Regions from separate parts of the Halanaerobaculum tunisiense genome, predicted to be linked through region 2. Evidence: a T-box and tRNA genes for the amino acid it is inferred to sense, from the RefSeq annotation. Region 2 holds a T-box; the other holds one or more tRNA genes.

Region 1 (4,662 bases), on a different contig from region 2:
GTATCCTTTTTAATGTAGCAGGATTATTATCTTATAGTTTAAGTATATATGTTTTTTATACTCATAATTCTCAGGCCAAATAAAAAGGAGGATAATTATGGAATCTGATCTAAAATTACAAGATAAAGTACAAGATTATAAGCAACAACTGAATCGAGATATTTTACAACAAAGATTTCATGATACTCAAGATAAACGACAGAGGAATCCTTTTCAGAGAGATTATGCTAGAATTTTATATTCTTCTTCCTTTAGAAGGTTACAAGGTAAAAGGCAGTTACTAGGAGTTAGTGAGGAACAATTCTTTCGGAATAGATTAACTCATAGTCTAGAAGTAGCTCAGATTTCTCGAGCTATAGCAGAAAGACTAGGCTATAAGCAACAGGAAATCTATGCTGTAGAAAGCTGTGCTTTGGCCCATGATATTGGGATTTCCCCCTTTGGCCACCACGGAGAAAAAGTATTAGATGATTTAAGCCAGGAGATTGGTGGTTTTGAGGGTAATGCCCAAAACTTAAGAGTGCTAATGGATTTAGAGAAGAAACGACCAGATGAAAGGGGACTAAATCTGACTTATAGGACGCTCTTAGGAGTGATTAAGTATTTTAAGCAAAGAGAGGGCCACGCTACTAAATTTATTTATGATAGTCACTATCACAAGTTTAAAGATTTACTTGAGAAGTATCACTTGCAAGTTAGGACCTTAGATGTTCAGATTATGGATCTGGCTGATGAAATAGCTTATGCAGCTCATGATGTAGAGGATGCCTTAAACTTAAAAATTTTTAATATAGATGAGGTGCTACATGAGTTTAGGATTAAATATGGTCCGCAGAGTGTAGCTCACAGAAAACTAAAGGATATCGTTAAAGAAGCTAGTGCAGTTGCCAAACAAGGGGAAATTTATAATTCTTCTGAGGAATATACCTTTTTATTTAATAAAGAATTAACATCTATTATAGTACATACCTTAGTCTCTGATCTTGATCTAGTAGAAGTTGCTAAGGAAGATAAAGAGCAGACTGGTACTCAGTATGATTATGAATTAGGTTTTAAGAGGCTCGGTGAGTTGGCCCAAGGTCTAAAAGATATTACTTTTGAGTGTATTAATCGGACTGATATAATTAAGAAGTATGAAAAATTAGGAGAAAAAGTAATTAGAGGTTTATACCAAGTATTTATGGATCAGGACTTTAATGCAGATAGTCGGTTTTTACCAGTTGAGTATAGAGTTAGTGAGGGAGCTAGTGATAGGCAGCGAAAAAGATTAGTAATAGATTATATTTCCGGCATGATGGATACCTATGCTATCTCTACCTACGAGAAGTTTTTTGGGGATAATAGCTTAGATAATATATACGATGAAGTTACTGAGGTAAATAGAGAGTTTAATTTTTAATCATAGGGAGGATAATATGGAATTACAACAGATTAAGGAAAATTTATATTATATTTCTAATCCAGCTAATATTGGGGTTATTAAAGCTGGGGAACAAGCTATTTTGATTGATAGTGGTTTGGATGATAGTACAGCTCGAAAAATATTAAATTTACTAGAGAAAGAGGGGTTATCTCTAGGGGCAATAATTAATACTCACTCACATGCTGATCATTGTGGCGGAAATGCTTACCTTGAGCAGGAGACAGAGGCTAAAATTTATGCGTCTCAATTAGAAGCTGGAATAGTTGAGAATCCTTATTTAGAACCGCTGTATCTTTTTTCCGGGGCCAAACCTCTGGCTGATTTAGAAAATAAATTTTTAAGGGCTAAGGATTCGCAAGTGGATACTATTATAGATGATCAACAAGAAAAGTTAGTAATTAATGGAATAGAAATAGAAATTATCACTTTACCCGGCCATACTCTCAACCAGATTGGTTTAGCAGTCAATGGGGTATTGTTTTGTGGTGATGCAGTATTTGCTAAAGGAGCCTTACGGAAACATAAAATTCTGTTTTGTACTGCTATTAGAGAGCAAAAGGAAACATTAAACTGGTTACAGGGGAGTGATTATAATTTTTATCTACCGGCTCATGGCAAATTAACTCAGGAGATTACAGAGTTAGCTAAGATTAATTTAGAGGTTATTGAAGATGTGGAGGACTATTTATTAAGTAGATTGACTAGTAAACAGACTACTGAAGATATTCTCCAGAAGCTATGTGTTGCTTATGAAGTTGAAATAACAACAACGCAACAGTATTATTTGATGAAAACAATAACTATGGCTTATTTAAGTTTTTTATCTAATACAGGAGCAGTAAAAACAGAGATCAAGAAAAATAAATTCTACTGGAAGACAGTTTAATTTAAATAAATAATAGATTATTAAAATAAATAACAAAGAGCTCCCTAATTAGGGAGCTCTTTGTTTCTAATATATAAAGTGGTGGACCCGGGAGGATTTGAACCCCCGACCGATCGGTTATGAGCCGACTGCTCTAGCCAGCTGAGCTACAGGTCCAAGAAATTTATTATTGTCTTCCTCTTTGCGACATTTACTAGTATATCGCAAAAAATTAAGCTTGTCAACAATAAATTAAGATTTTTAGTAAAAAATTATGTCTCAGACACACTAGGTGGCTGATTGGCATATTGATATTAATAAGTTTAGAGCAAACAAAAAGGAGGGCAGATTATGAGTTTTTTAAAGAGGTTATTTTTAGGCAAAGTAGGTTATGCTATAATTAAAGGAGGTCCGCTAGCACCTGAGATTAATGGTGTTGTTTACTTTAAAAAAGTAGCTCAAGGAACTAGAGTAGTAGTTAAAGTAACAGGTTTGCCAGCTTATCAACCAGGGCAGGAGGAACAAGCTCCTATTGGCCCGCATGGATTTCATATTCATCAGTTCGGAGATTGTACAGTTGGTGATCCAGAAGATCCTTTTCAAGCAGCTGGGGGCCATTATAATCCCGATAATAGTCCTCATGGCAATCATGCTGGTGATTTACCAGTTCTTTTTTCCAATGATGGAGTTGCTAGGATGAGTGTTTTTACCAATCGATTTCAGCCAGAAGATGTGGTAGGAAGATCAGTAATTATTCACCAACATCCTGATGATTTTCGCAGTCAACCAGCTGGAGCAGCAGGGAAGAGATTAGCCTGTGGAGTCATTGACTGGTATTAACTATTTGTAATTAGGAAGTAGATATGTTATTATTTAATCTAGCTCTAGAATTAGTTAGATATCTAATTATTTTAGGAGGTAATTAATATGTCTGAATTATTTGCTACAACTTTTGTGCAAGGTATGGAATTAGAGAATAGATTTATGCGGGGAGCAACTTGGGAAAACTTAGCTACTGCAGAGGGTTATTTAACAGATGATTTATTAGAGATCTATCGCGAACTAGCAGCTGGTGGAGTAGGAGCAATAATTACTGGTTACGCCTTTGTGATGGAGAATGAGCAGCCTAATCCGGGGATGATGGGCATTTATGATGATTCCTTTATTGAGGAATACCAAAAGTTAACTGAAGCGATACATAACCAGGGGAGTAATGCTATACTCCAGATAGCTTATGGCGGTTCGCAGACTCATTATCCACCAGAAGGTAGAGAAATCTGGGGTCCTTCAGCAGTAGAGAATCAGGCAACCGGGGTAACACCTACGAGAATGACTAAGGAGAATATTCAACAGTTGGTCAATAGTTTTGCTGAAGCTGGTTTGCGAGCTAAAAAAGCTGGTTTTGATGGAGTAGAAATCCATGGGGCCCATGGTTATTTATTGAGTCAGTTTTTAACTCCTTACTATAATAGAAGAGAAGATGAATACGGTGGCAGTATAGAGAATAGAGCTCGGATTATTTATGAAGTCTACGAAGCTATTAGAGAGAAAGTAGGTCTAGATTATCCTGTTCTTATCAAACTTAATTGTGCTGATTTTATAGAGCAAGGTTTAGAATTTGCTGACAGTAAGAAGGTAGCACAGGAGCTTGCTCAGAGAGGAATTGATGGGATTGAGATTAGTGGCGGTTGTGAATCTTCTCCTCGTGAGCAAGGAACTATTAGAAGTGGGATAGATGCTCCAGATAAGGAAGCTTACTTTCAAGACTATGCTGCTCAGATAGCTGAGGAAGTGGATGTGCCAGTTATTCTAATAGGCGGCAATAGGTCACTGGATGTCATGGAAGATGTCTTAAAGACTACTGAGATAGATTATTTTTCTTTAGCTAGACCATTGATTAGAGAACCGGACTTAATCAATAAGTTTCAATCCGGAGAGCAAGAAGAAGCAAAGTGTATTTCCTGTAATAAATGCTTTACTCAAGAGGGTCATAGATGTATTTTTAATTAGTTATCATAATTATTTTTAACTCCCTAGAGATAGGGAGTTTTTTTATTAGAGAGGATTATCGTGAGTGAGAAGAAAAAAGATAGAACTCAACTAGGGAATGATAATTCCATTTAGTGGTTAAAATAGATACTGAATAATTTTTAATTCTATTAACTATCAACTCTCAATTATCAATTCTAAATCAAAAAGGGGGAGGGATAGTATCTTACGTAACCGAAAAATCAAAGAATCTAGTGTAGTAGTAGGGGAAGGACTAGAAGGGGATGTGATTCAGTGGTCGCTAGATCAACTGCCTGTTGCTGAAGCAATTAGTAGCCAGGATACAGTAACGATTATTCCTAACTGGGTCAATACTAATGCACCT
Region 2 (4,662 bases):
CTCTCCAGGAAACATTAGATACAGCTAAAGAAACAGCTAGCAGTAAAGAGCAGGAGGCAGAAAGAAAAGCAGATTTAATTATTCAGGAAGCAAAAGGAAAGGCAGATCAAATTATAGCTGAAGCCCAAGATAAAGCTCGGGAGGAGTATCGTAGATACCAGGAATTAGTAGAGTCTAAAAGAAGATTTAAAGTCCAGTTTAAATCACAATTAAAGTCCTATTTAGAGTTGTTAGAAGATAAGGAAACTAATATTGAGTTACTTAAAGAAGATATTGAGGAGGAGTCAGAATGGAGCAACGAATAGCAGTGATAGGTATTATCATTAATAAACGCCAAGAAGTTGCCGAAGAAGTAAATAGTATTTTAAGTGATTATGGAGAGTTAATTGTTGGTCGGATGGGGTTACCTTATGATAATAAAGGATTGAATATTATTTCTTTGATTGTGGATGGAACTAATGATCAATTAGGAGCTTTAGCTGGTAAATTAGGTAATATATCAGGGGTTGAAGTTAAGACAATGATGGCGACATAAGAACAATTAACAATTGATAATTTAGAATTAATAATTAAATTCAAAATAATGTACATAAAAAAGCAATATTGATATAAAGTGGCACTTTCGTGCCACAGCTATCAGCTGTCTGTCGTGAGCCGTGAGCTAATTCAAATTCTTCAATTCAAAACTATAAATATAGTTCAATCCCTTAAAATACAGCAATGATAGAGGAATTAGATATTGAATTTAAAGGTTTTGAACTGGCTAATAGCACACAGCACACGACACACGACTGTGTCACCTCTGGTGACACAATATAAATATGAAGTGAGGGGCTAGAATAATGACTTTAGGAATAATTGGTGCTATGGAAGTAGAAATTGAATTATTGCGCGATGATTTAGAATTAGAGACTACTTTACATAAGGCAGGGATGGATTTTTATCAAGGTAATTCACAAGGGCAAGAAGTAGTATTAGTTAGAAGTGGGGTTGGAAAAGTTAATGCTGGGATTTGTACTCAGATCTTAATTGATCAATTTAGTGTTGATCAGATTATTTTTACTGGGGTAGCAGGTGCTATTGATTCTCAGCTAGATATAGGGGATATAGTTATCTCTACTGATTTAGTCCAGCATGATATGGATGCTACTTCTTTTGGTCGCGAAAGAGGGGAAATTTCTGGACTGGACAAGATTGCATTTAAAGCTGATAAAGATTTACTTTCTCTAGCAGCAGAGATAGGAAAGACAGTAACTGCTCAAGAGGAGATAGCGGTGGTTACAGGACGCGTTTTATCAGGCGACCAATTTATTGCTGATAAGCAAAAAGTAGCTAACTTGCGTGAGACTTTTGGGGGCTTATGTACTGAAATGGAAGGAGCAGCTGTAGCCCAGGTAGCTTATTTAAATGATCTTCCTTTTGTGGTTATTCGTTCTATTTCTGATAAAGCAGATAGAGAGGCTGATATTTCTTTTAATGAGTTTGTTCAGTTAGCTGCTAGTCATTCTTATCAAATAGTTACTGGGATGCTTGAGGAATTATAAGGTTACTCAATAAAAGTTGAATTAGTTTTTAAATAATAGTTGACTAGCTAGATTAATTATACTATAATGAAGAATAAACTGCATATAGCTTAGAGGCGAAGATAGAGAAGAGTAAGTATAGTTAAAGTTAATAGCGAGCTAGAGATAGTGAGAGTCTAGCAACGGAAGCTATACTGAAGATCATCTCTTAGCTATTCTTTCGAAGCTTTAGTAGAAAGAATCGGGGGCAGATCGTTATTCTGTTAGAGTGAATATATGATAATAATTAGTTTTTCATATATTAACTAGGGTGGTAGCGCGAGTTAACCTCGTCCCTTAATTGGGAGGAGGTTTTTTTAATTCAGTTAACAGTTTATGATTTACAATTTACAGTTAAAAACACAAAGTTACTAGTAATATATAAGAAAGTATAGTAATATTGATCTTGGGTTAGATGTTCTTGCCATTCCGTAGGTTATTTGTGCAAATCACTGTCAACTGTACATTGTACACTGTAAATTATTAATTGGTTTCAACTATCAATTGTCAATTATAAATTATCAACTAAATAAATGGAGGTTTAAAAATGGGTTATAAAGATACATTGAATCTACCAGATACTGATTTTTCTATGCGGGCCAACCTTTCGGAACGTGAACCTGAGTTTCAAGAGTTTTGGCAGGAGAATAATATTTATGAGCGAGCTTTAGAACAAAGAGAAGGCGAGGAACAGTTTATTTTGCATGATGGTCCTCCGTATGCTAATGGTGATATTCACATCGGACATGCTTTAAACAAGACGCTGAAAGATATTGTCACTCGCTATCACCACTTACAGGGCTATCAGAGTCCTTATATTCCTGGTTGGGATACACATGGGTTGCCGATTGAACACAAGGTAACTAGTGAGTTAGATAAAGAAGAGAGAAAAGAGTTAACAACAGCTGAATTAAGAGAACAATGTAAAGATTATGCTTTAAATTACGTAGAACGCCAAAAAGGGCAATTTAAAAGATTAGGAGTCTGGGGTGACTGGGATAATCCTTATATTACTTTAACGCCTGATTACGAAGCTAAGCAGATTGATGTCTTTGGGCAGATGGCTTTACAAGGATTATTATTTAGAGGATTGAAACCAGTCCACTGGTGTACTAATTGTGAGACTGCTCTAGCAGAAGCTGAAATTGAATACGAAGAGATTAATGGACCTTCTATTTTTGTTAAATTTCCTGTTAAAGAAGGGAAGACACTAGCAGGAGAAGAATTAACAAGTGATGATTATGTAGTTATCTGGACTACAACTCCGTGGACTATTCCTGCTAATCAAGCAATTTCTATTCATCCTGATTATGAGTATGTAATTGCCCAGACAGATAATGGGCGATTAGTGGCAGCTAAAGAATTAGTGGACGAGATGATGGAGATTTGTGATATTAAGGATTATGAACTAGTAGCAGAATTTAAAGGAGAAGAATTAGAAGGAGTTATTTGTCAGCATCCTTTCTTTGATCGAGAATCTCCTTTGCTTTTAGGAGATCATGTTACTTTAGAACAAGGTTCTGGTTGTGTTCATACTGCTCCTGGCCATGGTCACGAAGACTATGTTATCGGTCAAGAGTATGATTTGGATGTCTATGCTCCAATGGATGATCAGGGTGTCTTTACTCAAGAAGCTGGAGAACATTTTGCCGGTAAACACTATGATCAAGCTAATATTAAAGTAACAGATTTATTAAAAGAAGATGATTTATTAATGAACTTAAACTTTATTGATCACTCTTATCCGCACTGCTGGAGGTGTAAGAACCCAGTTATCTTTAGAGCTACTGAACAGTGGTTTGCATCAGTAGAAGATATCAAAGAAGAAGCTTTAGCTGCTGTGCAAGATGTAGACTGGTATCCTGAGTGGGGCGAAGGAAGAATGACTAATATGATTGAGGATCGTAATGACTGGTGTATTTCTCGGCAGCGAGTCTGGGGTGTACCAATTCCAATCTTTTATTGTGCTGACTGTGAAGAACCACTGATTACAGAAGAAAGTATTGCGGCAGTTAAAGAATTATTTGCCGAGGAAGGTTCTGGTAGCTGGTATCAAACAGAAGCAGAAGAAATTTTACCAGCTGAAACTACTTGTCAAGCCTGTGGTCATGATGAATTTACTAAAGAATCTGATATTATGGATGTCTGGTTTGATTCAGGGGCTAGTCATGCTTCAGTACTCGAGAATTATGATATCTTAGATAGACCAGCTGATTTATATTTAGAAGGAACAGACCAGTATCGAGGTTGGTTTAATTCTTCTTTATTAACTTCTATTGCTGCTCGGGGAGAAGCTCCTTACAAGGCAGTTGTGACTAATGGATTTACCACAGATAAAGATGGGAAGAAGATGTCTAAGTCAGTTGGTAATGTTGTATCCCCTCATGAAGTTATTGATCAATACGGAGCAGATATTTTAAGATTATGGGTTGCTTCTTCTAACTTTAAAGAGGACGTCCGGATTTCTGATAAGATCTTAAATGAAAACTCTGAAGTTTATCGTAGAATCAGAAATACTGCGCGGTATATTCTTGGTAATTTAGCTGACTTCAATCCGCAAGAAGATACAGTAGATTATGAGCAGTTGACTGAAATTGATCAGTGGGCTTTACTAAAGTTACAGGAAGTATTAGAGGTAGCTAAGACAGCTTATGAGGATTATGAGTACCACAAAGTCTATCATGCTGTCCATAACTTCTGTACTGTAGAGATGAGTTCTTTCTATATGGATGTACTAAAAGATAGATTATATACTCTAGAGCCGAATAATCGGGTGCGTCGCTCAGCCCAGACTGCTATGTATGAGATCTTAACTACTTTAACTAAGATTGTAGCTCCTATTTTGGTTCATACTGCTGAAGAGATTTGGCAGAATCTACCACAAGAGGATATTGCCGAGAGTGTCTTCTTGACTGATTGGCCAGAGGTAACAGATAAGTATTTAGATCAAGAGTTGGCCCAGAAGTGGAAGAGATTTTTAGAGATCAGAAAAGATATCTCGAAAGCTATTGAATTAGCTAGAGAAGAGGATGTAGTAGGTCATTCTTTAGATGCTCAAGTTAAGTTGTATCCTACAGCTGAGCAAGCAGACTTTTTAGCC

What was found. A T-box is a leader RNA that pairs with one kind of tRNA and senses whether it is charged. The one in region 2 lies ahead of ileS (isoleucine--tRNA ligase), so its partner is inferred to be a tRNA-Ile.
Region 1: it encodes a tRNA-Ile, which carries the amino acid that the T-box ahead of ileS (isoleucine--tRNA ligase) is inferred to sense. The anticodon was not compared.

Annotation. Positions count from the first base shown of each region.
Region 1 covers NZ_BAAHYI010000010.1:67,973-72,634, forward strand. The annotation lists gene ACYQ3D_RS09535 (deoxyguanosinetriphosphate triphosphohydrolase family protein) at 98-1,399, shown strand; gene ACYQ3D_RS09540 (MBL fold metallo-hydrolase) at 1,416-2,309, shown strand; tRNA gene ACYQ3D_RS09545 (tRNA-Ile) at 2,389-2,465, opposite strand; gene ACYQ3D_RS09550 (superoxide dismutase family protein) at 2,640-3,128, shown strand; gene ACYQ3D_RS09555 (NADH:flavin oxidoreductase) at 3,216-4,298, shown strand; gene ACYQ3D_RS09560 (DUF362 domain-containing protein) at 4,564-4,662, shown strand, end outside.
Region 2 covers NZ_BAAHYI010000003.1:97,774-102,435, reverse strand. The annotation lists gene ACYQ3D_RS03505 (DivIVA domain-containing protein) at 1-305, shown strand, start outside; gene ACYQ3D_RS03500 (TM1266 family iron-only hydrogenase system putative regulator) at 290-535, shown strand; gene ACYQ3D_RS03495 (5'-methylthioadenosine/adenosylhomocysteine nucleosidase) at 843-1,544, shown strand; T-box leader at 1,634-1,863, shown strand; gene ileS (isoleucine--tRNA ligase) at 2,110-4,662, shown strand, end outside.